Regions from separate parts of the Micromonospora sp. DT63 genome, predicted to be linked through region 1. Evidence: riboswitches for the same ligand, from Rfam matches in the RefSeq annotation. Region 1 holds a riboswitch; the other holds the start of a gene.

Region 1 (7,227 bases):
GCGAGGTCGAGGCAGGTGTGCCCCTGGTTGGCCGGGTCGCCCAGCTCGCGGAACAGCTCCAGCGCCCGCTGGAGCTGCCCGGGCGCCTCGTCGAGCCGACCCAGGCGGGCGTGCGCCCGGGCCAGGCTGCGGTGCGCGTGCGCCTGCCCGTCCGGGTCTCCGCTGCGGCGCGCGGCCGCCAGCGCCGTACGTTGCACCGCCAACTGGTCGTGCCAACCGCCCTGCCGGTCCAGGAAGCTGGTCAGGCTCCAGGCCAGCTGCCAGGCGTGTCGGTCGAACCCGCTGGCGGCGCACCGTTCCACAAGCGCGATCAGCACGTCGCGTTCGCGGGTGAACCAGGCCACGGCCTCGTCATGGTCGCCGAACTTCTCCGGCCGGACGCCGCCGGCGGCCGGGGCGAGGGTGATCGGATCCCAGTGCGGGTGCAGCAGCACCGACGCGCCGTGCGCGCTGTGCAGGTAGTGGTCGAAGAGCCGGCCGCGCGCCTCGGCCCGGTCGCCGGCCGGATCGTGTTCGGCGGACAGTTCGGCCGCGAAGGCCCGCAACAGGTCGTGCATCGCGTACCGGTCCGGGCCGCGCTCCAACACCAGATGCGCGTCGGCCAGCTCGGCGAACGCCGCCTGCACGGCCCGTCGACCGCCGCCGGCGAGACTGACCGCCGCCGCCGTACTCACCGTCACGTCCGTACTTCCCCCGACCAGCCGGAACAGCCGCGCGGTCGACGTCGACAACAGCCGGTACGACCAGGACAGCGCCGCCCGCACGCTGCTGTCGTGCTCTCCGGTGTCCAGGCCGTCCAGCCGGCCGTCGGCCCGGAGTTGCGCGCCCAACTCGGTCAGGGGCAGCTGGGGCCGGACCACCGCCCGGGCCGCGACCACGACCAGGGCCAGCGGCAGCCGGTCGCAGAGTCGGACCAGCTCGTCGACGGCGGCCCGTTCGTCCTTCGCCCGCGCCCCGATCCGCGCGAGGAGCAAAGCCTGCGCGTCCTCGGCGGTGAGCAGATCCAGCAGCACCGCCTCCGCGCCCTCGGTGGCCACCAACCCGGTGAGCCGATCCCGGCTGGTCACCAGCACCAGGCAGCCGGGCGCACCCGGCAGCAGCGGCCGGACCTGCGCCGCGTCCCGGGCGTTGTCGAGCAGCACCAGCATCCGCCGACCGGCGAGCAGGCTCCGGTACAGCGCCGTCTGTGCCTGCTCATCCGCCGGCACCTCCCGCGGCGGCACCCCGAGCGCGGCCAGGAAACCCCGCACCACCTGTTCGGCGCTGCGCACCACACCGCTGTGGCTGTAGCCCTGCAGGTTGGCGTAGAGCTGCCCGTCGGGGAAGTGCCCGGCGGCCCGGTGCGCCCAGTGCACGGCGAGCGCCGTCTTGCCCACCCCGCCCGCTCCGGAGAGCACCGCCAGTGGGACCGCCCCGGGTTGCGCCTCGGCGGACGACCGCAGCGCGTCCAGACGTCCCAACTCCGGACCGCGCCCGGCAAAACCCCGGACATCCGACGGCAACTGCGCCGGGACCGGGCGGTCCGGGTGGGGCCTGGCGACGGGGCCCGCTCCGGCGGGGGCGCTGGACGGCCCGGGAGCCGGCGCGGTGACCTCACCGCGCAGGATGGCCTGGTGCAGCTGGCGGAGCTCGACGCCCGGGTCCGCGCCGAGCGCGTCGGCGAGACGGTCCCGCAGCCGGGCGTAGTACGCCAGCGCCTGTGCGCCGCGACCGGCCGCGGCCAGCGCGTGCAGCAGCACGGCGGCGACCGGTTCGTCCAGGGGGTGGTCGTCGGCGAGCCGGGTCAGCGGGTCGATGACCGGGTCCGGCTCGCCCCGCCGCAGCAGGGCGCGGGCCCACTGCACCGCGGTGTCGGTGTGCCGGCGGTGCCAGTCCTGCCGGACCCGCGCCGCCCACTCGCCGGTCAGCCCGGCCAGGGGTTCGCCGCGCCACAGCTTCAGCGCCCGGCGCAACAGCTCCACCCGCTCGGGATCGTCGTCACCCAGCCGATCGGCCCGGTGCCGCAGCGAGTCGAAGTGCTGACCGTCCACTGCCTCCGGTGGCTGGTCCAGCAGGTACCCGCCAGAGCGTCGAACCAGAGCGTCCGGTGCGCCCGCGTCGGCCAGCACACGGCGGAGCCGGGCGAGGTAGACGTGCAGATTGTGGCGGGCCCTGGGCGGTGGCGCGTCGCCCCAGACCCGGTCCACAAGCGACTCCACGTGGACCGGTCGGCCGACATCGACCGCCAGCGCGGCCAGGACGGCGCGCTGGCGGGCTGCTCCGGCGTCGACCAGGCGGCCGTCCGCCCAGACCTCGACCGGCCCGAGGACCCGAATCTCCATGAACCGCCGCTCGCCGCGCCGCCAGTCGGACAATCCGCCGACGAGCGGCCGGATTGAGGTTCCGGCAGGAATTCGTCGACCTGCCGCGCAGATCATGGTGGCACAGCGGCATCGATCAACGCGATGTCGGCAATTCGACTCACGGCCCGTCCGGTCGTGACGACACCGGAGGTCACCATCGTGCGAAGTGCTCTGCGAAGGTTCACGTCCGCCCTGCTCGGCGTGGTTGCCGTGGGCGCCACGCTCGCCGTCGCCCCGAGCCCGGCCCAGGCCAACTACGCCTGCCCCTCGGGTCTGCTCTGCCTGTACGCCGGGACCAACTTCAGTGGGGACATCTTCCTGCTCGACGGCCCGTACAACGGCTGCAACGACGTTCCGCTGCCCTCGTACTTCCGCAACCGGACCCAGTCGATCATCAACAACCGGCCGTCGGGCACCGTCTCCACCTTCTGGGACAACGCCAACGCCACCGGCCTGCTCGGCTACCAGCACGCCTACGGCTACCGGGCGAACCTGGCGTACGACACGGCCGCGATCGGGGGGAGCTGGAACCAGCGGATCGAGGCGGTCCGCGTCTGCTGAACCGCGGACCGAACCGGGCAGGGGGGTGCACGACGGCGCCGGCCGGAATCCCACGGGGGACTCCGACCGGCGCCGTCAGGCGGCTCAGCCCGGGTAGTAGCAGACGTTCGGGATGACCGCCCCGCCGTTGACCCCGAAGATCGCGAAGCCCATGTACGCCCGGGTCTGCGGGCCGTACTCGCCGTCCTCGGCGATGTTCGCGTACACGATGTCCTGGTTGATGCGGTGCTGGGCGTACCGGACGGCCTCGCGGGTCTTCGAGCCGTAGTTGCCGTCGAGGGAGAGCGACTGCGAGTAGCAGTTGTTCAGCGCCTCCTGAAGCACCAGCACGGCCGAGTTCGAGTGGCCGTAGGTGAGATAACACTGCTTGTTCCCGGTCTGCCAACCGATGGTCGGCACGTGCATGTCCGCGCCGCCCGGATAGCCGCCGACCCGGTAGAAGGTCAGGCTGGTGCAGGGGCTGGACGCCTGTGCGGCGGTCGGTGCGAGCAGGGTCAGGCCGGCGCTGGCCAGGACGGTCACGAGGGTGGCGGCGGCGCTGCGGCGGCCGATGCGGCTCCGGTGGATCGACATGCTCTCCTCCTGGGAAGGTTACCGGGATCGACCCGGTGCGTCTTCGAGCATCGCGGCCGCCGATCTACGGTTTCCTGCCCGAACGTCAATTCGCAAGGAGCGCGCACGAGGAGGGCGGCGCCACCCGCCCACCGGTGTGGGCGCGCGCCCTCGGTCCCAGCCGGGGTGGTCTACTCCGCTCTCGGTCACGACACCCGGTCCTCCGCGTCGCCCGGACACGTCGAACTGCTCCGTCGCATCACCTCCGGGCTGCGTACGGACGGTGACATCCGGGCCTGATCGGAATCGGTCCATCATGGTCGGTGCACAGCCGCGCGTCGTCCGCAACCGCTGGCAGAGGCGCCCCGCGTGCACCGGTGAACAAGTTCACAAGCGTTGGGCGAGGGTCACCGACCGTGCCTACCGTCGGTCGAGTCCACCACCGTGGACACCACGACCGGCAACGCCAAATCCTGCCCCCGGTCGTCGGATACCAGAACCCCGGGCAGGAGCGGGGGACCCACGTTCCTCGGTGCATGTCACCTCGGGGTGAAGCCGCCACCGTGCGGCCGGGCTCCTCGGCCCGAACCCGACAGCTCACCTCGCCGGCGTGGAGGAACCACACATGACGTCTGTCTACACGCCCCGTCATCGACGGGTCACCACCCGCCGCGTCGCCGTCGGCACCCTGGCCGTCGGCGCGGTCACCGGCGCCGTCGCCCTCTTCGGGCCCGCGGCCCCGGCCCAGGCCGGTGTCAACTGGGACGCGATCGCCCAGTGCGAGTCCGGCGGCAACTGGAAGATCAACACCGGTAACGGCTACTACGGCGGCCTGCAGTTCTCCCAGGGCACCTGGGCCGGCTACGGCGGCAAGAAGTACGCCGCCCGCGCCGACCTGGCCAGCCGCGGCGAGCAGATCGCCATCGCCGAGAAGGTGCTCGACGGGCAGGGCATCGGCGCGTGGCCGACCTGTGGCCGCAAGGGTGGCTCGTCGGGCTCCGCCGCGAAGTCCTCGAAGTCCACCGCCGGGAAGGACCGGTCCACCGCGCCGAAGGACCGGTCCACCGCGCCGAAGGACCGGTCCACCGCGCCGAAGGAGCGGTCGTCGCGCGGCGACCGGCCGGCGACCCGCAACCACGAGCGCACCGCCCCCGCGGCCGGCGGCGACACGTACGTCGTCAAGCCGGGGGACACCCTGTCGGAGATCGCCGACAGCCACCACCAGGCGGGCGGCTGGGAGGCCCTGTACGAGCGCAACCGGCAGCTGATCGGCGCCGACGCCGGCCTGATCTTCCCGGGTCAGCGGCTCGCCCTCTGACGTACGACACACGAACGCTCGGCCGGGTCACCGGCCGAGCGTTCGGTCGTTCGTCGGGCGCTGATCGCCTCTGAGCAACGGGTGTCGTCGCGGCTACGCCGCGGGGGCGGAGGCCCTCGACTCCCGGCGCGACGCCACCGCGTTGGCGCTGCGGTCCCACCGGCCGGCGGGTGCCGCGGCCTCGCCGGGCCAGCCCGTGCCGGCGTCGTCACCGCCGATGGTCATTTCGACCGCGCCGGGAGTCCTGCGGGCCAGCCGGAGCGACTGCTCGGCACCCGCGCGGGCCGAGCACGGCCAGGACTGGCCGGCGCACTGGAGGTTGCGGCAGTGGCCCTCCTCGTCGGGCTCGTGGGCACTCAGCACGTCGACCGCCAACTGCCAGAGCAGGGGGTCGGTCACGTCGTGCGGGCGTTCGGCGTGCCGGCTCGGTCGGTTGCTGGTGTCGTCGGACATGGTGGCCCCCCTCGTCAGGCTGTTCCCCCCCAAGGGTCACCCGTGAGCCGCCGGCTAAACCGTCGACCTGCTGTGATGTGTCTCCGGTCGCAGCTGGCCGGCCCCCCACACGGGGCTCAGTCCGGCACTAGCGGCATCTCGACACCCGGGTCCCGGCCGAGGAGCACCGCCCGGGTGAGTGCCGCCGAGCCGAACCGGTCGCGTACCGCGTCCACCGCGGCGTCCAGGTCGGCCCCGGTGTCGACGTCGAAGGGCAGCTCCGGCTGCACCGGGTTGTCGTCGAGGTTGCCGACCGAGACGCCGATCAGGGTGGCTCCGCGGCGCTCGATCTCCGGCAGCGCGGCCCGCAGCAACGCCCGCGCGGCGCCCAGCAGCGCCGTGGTGTCCGCGGTCGCCTTGCCGACGGTGTGCGAGCGGGTGGCCCGGGTGTAGTCGCCGAAGCGCAGCCGCAGCACCACCGTGCGCCCGGACCGCCCGGCCGCCCGCATCCGCCGGCTGACCCGGTCGACCAGGCCCGCCAGGATGGCGTCCAGCTCGGCGGGGGCGTGCGGCGTACGACTCAACGCGTGCTGCGCGCCCATCGAGCCCCGGCGGCGGCCCACCTGCACCGACCGGGGGTCCCGGTTGTGGGCCAGGGCGTGCAGGTGCCGGCCGGCGCCCGCCCCGAGCAGGGACACCAGCGCGGCCTCGCCGAGCCGGGCCACCTCCCCGACGGTACGGATCCGGCGCTCCCGCAGTTTCGCCGCCGTGACCGGGCCGACGCCCCACAGCCGTTCCACCGGCAGCGGGTGCAGGAACTCCACCTCGGCGTCGGGCGCGACGACCAGCAGCCCGTCCGGTTTCGCCACCCCGCTGGCCACCTTCGCCAGGAACTTCGTCCGGGCCACGCCCACCGTGATCGGCAGGTGGACCCGGTCGCGGACCTCCCGGCGCAGCCGCTCGGCGATGTCGGCCGGTGCGCCGACGAGCCGCCGCAGACCGCCCACGTCCAGGAACGCCTCGTCGATGGAGAGCCCTTCGACCAGCGGGGTGGTCTGCCGGAAGATCTCGAACACCGCCCGGCTGGCCTGCGTGTACGCCGCCATCCGGGGCGGCACCACTATCGCGTCCGGGCACAGCCTGCGGGCCTGCTGGCCACCCATCGCGCTGCGGACGCCCCGCGCCTTCGCCTCGTAGCTGGCGGCGAGCACCACACCACCGCCGACGATCACCGGCCGCCCTCGCAGGCGCGGGTCGTCGCGCTGCTCGACCGACGCGTAGAAGGCGTCCAGGTCGGCGTGCAGGATGTGGGCGCCGCTCGACACGTACACATGTTCGCACGACGTCCGGTGATCGCGGCGGTGAGCTGGGGGAACGCGCGATCAGTCGAGGCAGAACTCGTTGCCCTCGGGGTCGGCGAGCACGAGGTGACCGGCGCCGAGCGGGGGAGCGGGTTCGTGCCGTTCGAGGCGGGTGGCGCCGCGGGCGACGAGCCGTTCGGCCTCCGCCTCCAGGGCCGCCATCCGCTCGTCACCCGTGAGCCCGGGGGCGGCCCGCACATCGAGGTGTACGCGATTCTTGGCCTGCTTGCCCTCCGGCACGCGCTGGAAGAACAGGCGCGGCCCCGCGCCCTTGGGATCGACCACCGCCGACGCGTCGTTGCGTCGCTCCGGCGGCACACCCATCGCGTCCAGTGCGGCGTCCCACGAGTCGAAGTCGCCGGGCGGTCCCTGCAACTCGTAGTCGAGGGCCGCGGCCCAGAACGCCGCCAGGCTGGCCGGGTCGGCGGCGTCGAACGTTATCTGCACCTCGCGGGCCATGACAGCTCCCTCTTTCCTGGTCTGGCTGGTCATGCTGCCACCCTCTCGCTGATGGCGGACAGGGTCGTTCCGCTATTCGTGCAACGATCGGCGGGTGACTGTGGAGGCGACGACGGAGCGGGTGCTGCGGACGCTGGCCCTGTTGCAGCGGCGGCCGTCGTGGACGGCCACCGAGCTCGCCGCCGAGCTGGGTGTCACCGAC
Region 2 (7,227 bases), on a different contig from region 1:
GATCCTGCTGCGCGCCCGCAAGGGCCCGTTCCACGTCCTCAGCGCCGAGGAGACGTACGAGCGGGACTGGATCGGTAAGAACACCGGCAATCTGGTCTTCAGCCACGCCGCGCACAAGCTCCTGGCCACCTCCGCGGCTGAGATCACCCCGTCGCGCTTCCGGGCGGACCCACGCGACGCCGACGAGATCAACGAGAAGTACGACGTCTTCGTGATACCACTGGCCAACGCGTTCCGCCATGACTACGCAAAGCAGCTGACGTCGATGACTCGGCTGATCGAACGGCTGAAGATCCCGGTGGTGGTGCTCGGAGTCGGGGCGCAGACCGACGTGGACGGCGACCTGGAGCAGCTCCGCCCGATCGACGAGCCGGTCAGCGCATTCTGCCGGGCGGTGCTCGACCGCTCGCACAGCATCGGCGTACGCGGCGAGATCACCGAGAACTACCTCCGCAAGCTGGGTTTTTCGGCTGTCGAGCAGATCGGCTGCCCGTCGATGTTCCTGCACGGCGACAGCCTGCGCATCGAGAAGACGAAGGCGACCCTGGGCGTCGACGACCGGCTCGCGTTCGTCATCTCGCCGTACGTCAAGGCGCTGGCCCCCCTCGTCCTGCACCACCACCGGCGCTACCCGAACCTGCGCTACGTGGCACAGGACCTCTACACCCTCGGCACCCTGCTCTACGGCGACGCGCCGCAGCTGCGGGGAATGACCGCCGACATGCCGATCCACACCTCGCACCCGCTCTTCGTCGAGGACAAGGTGCGGATGTTCATGGACCCGTGGCCCTGGATGGAGTATCTCTCCGGGTTCGACTTCGCCTTCGGCACCCGGATCCACGGCACCATCACGGCGCTGATCTCGGGCATCCCCGGCTATCTGCTGGCGCACGACTCGCGCACCCTGGAGCTGGCCCGATACTTCGACATCCCGCACCGGTTGTTGCGCGATGTGCCGGCCGACGTCGACGCTGCCCAGCTCTATGCGGAAGCCGACTACACGGCCCTGAACGACGGCCACAAGGAGCGCTTCGAGCGGATCACCGCGTTCCTCGCCAAGCACGACCTCGGCCTCTCGTTCGCCGACGGAGACAGCGCCATCCGCTTCGACGAGCAGGTCCGTCAGACCGTCTACCCCCCTGCGGTCCGGCCGGTCTCCGCCTACTCTCCCGAGGAGTTGCTGACGCGCATCCAGTGGCTGCGGGACGAAACCCGGATGCTCCAGGAGAAGGTCAGGACCCTCCACGCGAAGTCGCTGCGCGAGCGGATCAAGCAGGCCGTCGCCGGCCGGGTCCGTCGGACGCTCGGAGCCAGGTGACCAGCCACCGCATCCAGCTCACCCACGTTGGTACGGGTCGAGCAGCGCCAGCACGGCCGCCGGGTCCTGCACGTGTGCGTTGTGGCCGAGACCGGGCAGCGTGGCGACAGGTACGCCGTACGCCTTGAGCTGCTCGTCGGTGACCATCGGGTCGTGTTCCCCGCGGGCCAGCACCACCGGCACGTCGGTCGCCGCCAGCAACGCGGCCAGGTCGGGCTCGCCGACGCCGAAGGCTGTCGGGTCCATGGCGAGGCGCCACCGGCCGTCGACCTGACGCAACCCGGCGTCCACCATCGGATGATCCGGCGGGACCAGGCCGCCCAACCCGGAGACGCGCAGGTAGCGGCGGGCCGCCTCGGTGCGGCTGGCGAACCAGCTCACCGGGTATGCGGCGAGCTCAGCGGCGCGGGCCAGCTCAGCGGGCGACCAGAGCGCCTTGATGCCGAGCCCGACCACCGCGTCCACAGGTGTCCCTGCGGCGCGGGCGGCCAGCGCCAGGCCGACCACCCCGCCCAGCGAGTGCCCGAGCACGACGAGCCGGTCGTCGGGGGCGAGGCCGGCGGCGACCCGGGCGGCGAAACCAGCAAAGGAGTACGACGGCAACGGGGCCGACCAGCCGTGGCCGGCGAGGTCCGGTGCGAGCCACCGCCCCGGCCAGTGCTGCTCCAGCAACGGCGCCCACGGCAGCCAGACGTCTCCGGTTGCCCCCATCCCGTGCAGCAGCAGCAGGACGGGCCGGCGACCGGTGCGGCCACCCGATTCATCCACCACGGCCGCAGTCTGCCACGGTTCGCGGCCGGGTACGAGAGTCGTCGATGGCGGCTGCCGGAATGCGGCCGCGGGCGCCGGCCCCTTGTGGGGGACGACGCCCGCGGCGGTCTACGTGCCTGGGTCAGGCGGAGTACCCGCGGGTGGCCATCCAGTTGGCAAGGTCGATCGTGGTGATCCAGTAGGACGGGTCGGCCGGGTTCGCCGAGTCGGCGATCCGCACGGTCCGGCCGTTGTCCTTGTACCCCACGACAGCGACGTAGTGACCGCCGCCGTAGGAGTGCCAGCCGCCGTCGGTGTCGGTGGCGTCGCCGACGACGTTGGCCACCACGCCCCGGCCGTCGGTGATGGCCTTGACCACATCGGCCTGGAGCCGGTCCATCTGGGCCGGGCTGGGCGTGCCGGCGAACATCCGGGTCCGGTACGGGGAGCCCTTCACCTCGGCGTTGAGCGCTCGGGTGGTGTCCTCGGCCGAGTTGGTGCCCATCTCGGTGGTGCCCAGCTCGGCACCGAGTTCCTCCTGGGTGCGGTCGATGCCGGTGGCGCTGAGCGCGTTGCGGGTCGCCGCGGGGCCGCAGTTGTAGTACGTGTTCTGCGCCTCGTAGTCGTAGTCGAGCACCTTGGTCGCGGGCGGCTTCGGCGGCTGCGGCTTGCGGGTCAGGTCCGGGTTGGCGCTGGCCTTGGCGGCGGGCGACGCGGCGCTGGTGGCTGGGGCGGCGGTCGTCGGCGCGGCGCTGGGGGACGCGTCGCGCGCGTCGCCGAGGGGAACGGCGGTGTCACTGCGCATCTCGGCGACAGTGGTCGCGGTGCGGTGGTTGGCCGGCGCGTCGTCGGCGCCGGTGAGCAGGGCGCCGGTGGTCGTGGCGATCACGAGGGCCGCGGCGGAGGTGGCGACGATCTGGTACCGGCGCTCGGTCGCCAGGCGACGGAGCTGACGCTGCATGGTGTGCTTCACGGGGTCCTCCACGGATCGGGGGAGAGCGGCACACCCACGGGCCGGACCGGTATCCGGGCAGGCGCCAGCGCGCGGACAGTGGTCCGCGGATGGTGAACCGCTCAGGGAAACGCCCGGCGGGACCGGGCGGGAAAGGCGATGACCCGGGGGTCAGCTCACCGTCACTGGACGGATGAGCGGGGGCACCGCTGCGCCGTGGAGGCGTGGGAACAACCGAGGGGTGGAAAGGTGCTGCACGGGTTTGGAACTCCTTCCGACACCGCCTACCGGGTTAGCTGACGGATTCGGGCGGGAAGATCGCCCTACCGCGGGCCGTGGCTCGCGGATTCACCCCAGACTTACTGATGGGTCCCCGGTTCGTTAATCACGATTGAGCGGGTCGGCGCGGCGTCGCCTGTTGCGATCGGTTACCGCACCGGACGGGACGACACTACTGGCCTGTTCGCAGCCTGCCAAGCCAGGTTCGCCTGCGTAAACCCGATTCGGTGCAGCAATTTCTGCGCGTATTGCCGATGATGTGACTCGATGGGACAACCGGTTACGGAGACGCCTACGGGCGACAACCGGACAGGCCGCCGATAACGCGCCACAATCACGGGAAATATCGAGCACAACGCGTCGGACGCCCGAATTCCGAACGACGTGACCGGGCTCACGTAACGGATCAGGCTCAACTCGCGCTAGCCGGGCGCCACCGTGCCACGGGGGCGGGACGGGACGCCCCGCTCGCCCCGGGTCGGGCGAGGGCCGGGCTGGGCCGCAGCCGCGCCGTTGCCGCGTACGCCTCCTCGGCAAGGGTGCGCGCCGACTCGGCGGCCAGTTCCGCGTCCCGCCAGGCGGCCCGCTCCGCCGTGGCGGCGGCCTGGTAGTCGGCCAGTCTCGCGTCCCGGATCGCCCGGCTGAGCAGCACCTCCTGCTCGGCCGGGTGCCGCCGGGAATCCCAGCCGCGCCGGTGGGCGAACACGTCACTGAGCTGCGCCATGGTCAGATCGCCCCGCCAGTACGCCGCCATCGCCGCACGGTGCAGGTAGCGCTCCCGGCAGGCGTACTCGGCGGGTGTCCGCGGGGTGCGCGGAGTGGGCAGCGCGCCAGAGCCGACGAAGCGGCGGGCGGCGGTGTCCGCCTCGTCGTACCTCAGCCAGGCCCGCTCCACGTGTTCCTGAGCGGTGAGCCAGGCATCGCGTCGCCGCCGTGCCGTCCTGGCGGCGCCGGTCGCGGCGACGGCCACCTCCTCGGCGTACCGGCGCAGGTCGTCGGCTTCGGCCGCGGCCATTTCGCGGGCGGTCGGCGCGGCCGGGACCGGGTCGTCCGCGGGGCGGTCCCCCAGGCGGGCGACCAGCACGGCGAGTACGCCCAGTGCCAGCAGGAACAGGGTCGACCAGATGGCGGCGGCCTGCGGCACCTCGGTCACGAACTGGTAGAAGACGGCAGTCTCCACGGTCGGCTCCTCGGGGAGAGCAAAGCGGGGGAGCCCCGGCGACGTGGCCACGGCGGGCCACGGATCGGCGGGGTCGGAGCAGGCGGATCGACAGGGCGCGACGACGGGACGCGTGTCCCGGTGACTCAGCGCCGGGGCGGACCCCGGGGAGCCCAGGGCCGCGAAGCGTCGACGAGAGGCAGCCGGTCGGACCCGGCCGCGGACACCGGCTGCACGCCGGTCGCGATGGTGCCCTGGTCGACGGGCGGTGCCGCTTGCGCGTCGAACGATCCGGCCGGGACGAACTCCTCGGCGGCACTCGCACCGACCGCCGAGGCCGGGTGCACGGCAGCCTCTGGCACGGCGCTCAGGGGTGGCACGGCGCTCACCGGTGGCACGGCGGCCGAGGCCGGGCTCGCGCCGACCGCCAGGGTCGCGACCGCGGCGAGGCTGGTCAGCACCCGCGTAGCCCAGCGCGCCACCCACCACAGCGGACAGGTGAGCGCGACCGGAAGCACGTCCCCAACGCTACTGCCGGGCCGGCCCTGACGCACCGACCACGGGCGTGTCGGCGCACGCCGCGCCGACCCTGCTGACCAGGGTGGACGGTGTCAGCGCGAGTCGACGTACGGTGATCGGCTGTCGGTCTGGTCGGTCCCGCCGGGCCCGGCCTGAGTCCCGACAGCATCGGGGCGGTGGGCGTCGTCCCCGGCAGCCGGGGTGACGGCCGTGCGTTGTCCGGGCACGCGCGGGCGGGCCGTACGACGCGGCGCGAGTCGGCGCATCATCGGCGTCTCGACGAAGCGGTGCAGCAACCCGGCGAGGACCAGGTTCGCGAGCAGGAAGCCCAGCACCGCGACGGGGCCACGCCAGCCCTGGAAGCCGGTCCCCCAGTCACCGCTGAAGCGCAGCACGCTCGTCATCACCAGCACATGCACCAGGTAGAAGGCGAACGAGACCTCGCCGAGCCAGACCAGCGGCCGAGACCGCCACGGGGAACGCTTACCCCGGACGTCCGCGTCCGCGGCGGCAGTGATCACCAGCAGGTACGCCACCGCGAGCAGCGTGGTCCACAGCTCGGCGCGAATCCACTCTGCCGCTGCCACCCAGGTGGCCAGGAAGATCACGCTGGCCGCGGTCAGCCCCGGGCCCCGCCAGAGGCCACGGCGCATCAGCTCGGCCGCCAACGCGCCCATCCAGAACTCCAGCGACCGTACGGGCGGGAAGACCTGGGTGAACCACCACCGGCTCACCTCCGGCACCAACTGCTGCGCCGGCCAGAGCGCGAGGATCAGCAACGCCAGCGCGACGATCAGCGCCCAGAGCAGCTTCGGCCGGGCACGGCGCAGCAGTGGCAGCACCAGCGGCAGACACAGGTAGAAGAAGAACTCGCAGGACAGCGACCAGCTCACGGTGTTGATGCTGTAGAACCAGCCCGGCCGGGGGTCCCAGGCCTGCAACAGCAGCAGGTTCTCCAGCGCTGCCGCCGGCAGGACCGCGTCGGCGAACCACCAGGCGACCAGCAGCGCCGCCCCCCACAGCACAAGGTGGTTCGGGTAGATCTTGGCAACCCGTCGCCGCCAGAAGGTCCGCCGGGACTCGCCCTCGCGGGCCGACCAGACCAGCACGAAACCGCTCAGGATGAAGAAGAACTGCACCCCGGACAGGCCCAGGGTGAACAGCGCGTCGACCACGGCCTTGTAGTCCGGCTCCGCGATGATCCGCATGGTCCCGACGTGGAAGCCGAAGACCAGCAACGCGGCGATCCAGCGCAGCCCGGTCAGCGAGGGCAGCCGGGCCGGCGCGGGGGTGGGCCGGGCAGCCGTCGCCGCGGCGGCACTCGTCATGCCGGGATCCCGAGGCTCGGCAGGGTCACCAGCACGTGCGTGTCCTCCTCGGTGCGACATCGGACGGCGACGCCCGCGACGGCCCGGCAGGGGCCCGTACCCGGGGTACCCTACCCGGGGCACTCCCGGTGAACCGGACGCGTTCTGCCCCTGCAACGCGCAGAGGATGGGCCCGGGCCGCCCTGGTGGCGGACGGGCCGCCCGGGCGACCGCGGCGCGGACCCTGCACGGGCTGCTCAGCTCGCCGCCGCGCCGCGCGTCGCTGGCCGCGCGGGCCTGGTCCACAGTCGACGGGCGGGGTGTCCGACGCCGTACGGCCGCCCGCGACCAACGGCTGGCGCCGCCGCCTGCGACACGCCGTCCAGCGACTCTCGCCTATGCTCTCCTCATGATCGACGCGGTTGTCTTTGACGTCGGCGGAACCATTCTTGACGAGTCCCGCGAGTTCGCGAGCTGGGCGGACTGGTTCGGCGTTCCACGGCACACGCTCTCGGCGGTCCTCGGTGCCGTAATCGCCCGCGGCCTGGACTGGCAGGAGACGTTCCGGGCCTTCCGGCCCGATTTCGACCTCGCGGTCGAGCTGGAACGCCGAGCCGCCGCCGGCAAACCGGAGTGGTTCGGCAAAGAGGACCTCTACGCCGATGCGCGTGGGTGCCTCGCCGCACTCAAGGAGCAGGGCTTGTTCGTGGGGCTGGCCGGCAACCAACCAGCCCACGCCGAAGCGCTCCTGCACGCCCTCGACCTTCCCGTGGACATGATCGGCACATCGACCGGTTGGGGCGTGGCGAAACCGTCACCGGCCTTCTTCGAACGCGTCATCCACGCCGCCGGCGGCGACCCGTCGTCGATCCTCTACGTCGGCGACCGGCCCGACAACGACGTACGCCCGGCTGCGGAGGCGGGCATGAAGACCTGCCTGATC

The links. Region 1 has a riboswitch for cyclic di-AMP ahead of ACLQ27_RS24250 (transglycosylase family protein). Riboswitches for the same ligand answer to the same signal wherever they lie in the genome.
Region 2: another riboswitch for cyclic di-AMP. It lies ahead of ACLQ27_RS22095 (C39 family peptidase); the one in region 1 lies ahead of ACLQ27_RS24250 (transglycosylase family protein).

Annotation. Positions count from the first base shown of each region.
Region 1 is NZ_JBNCKQ010000007.1:51,876-59,102, reverse strand. Features, by position in the region: gene ACLQ27_RS24265 (AfsR/SARP family transcriptional regulator) at 1-2,321, opposite strand, end outside; gene ACLQ27_RS24260 (peptidase inhibitor family I36 protein) at 2,502-2,903, shown strand; gene ACLQ27_RS24255 (peptidoglycan-binding domain-containing protein) at 2,988-3,476, opposite strand; cyclic di-AMP (ydaO/yuaA leader) riboswitch at 3,937-4,081, shown strand; gene ACLQ27_RS24250 (transglycosylase family protein) at 4,081-4,773, shown strand; gene ACLQ27_RS24245 (hypothetical protein) at 4,867-5,226, opposite strand; gene dinB (DNA polymerase IV) at 5,343-6,530, opposite strand; gene ACLQ27_RS24235 (VOC family protein) at 6,588-7,025, opposite strand; gene ACLQ27_RS24230 (helix-turn-helix transcriptional regulator) at 7,120-7,227, shown strand, end outside.
Region 2 is NZ_JBNCKQ010000006.1:116,303-123,529, reverse strand. Features, by position in the region: gene ACLQ27_RS22105 (polysaccharide pyruvyl transferase family protein) at 1-1,318, shown strand, start outside; gene ACLQ27_RS22100 (alpha/beta fold hydrolase) at 1,337-2,089, opposite strand; gene ACLQ27_RS22095 (C39 family peptidase) at 2,211-3,053, opposite strand; cyclic di-AMP (ydaO/yuaA leader) riboswitch at 3,287-3,428, opposite strand; gene ACLQ27_RS22090 (hypothetical protein) at 3,712-4,479, opposite strand; gene ACLQ27_RS22085 (hypothetical protein) at 4,605-4,976, opposite strand; gene ACLQ27_RS22080 (acyltransferase family protein) at 5,070-6,305, opposite strand; gene ACLQ27_RS22075 (HAD family hydrolase) at 6,694-7,227, shown strand, end outside.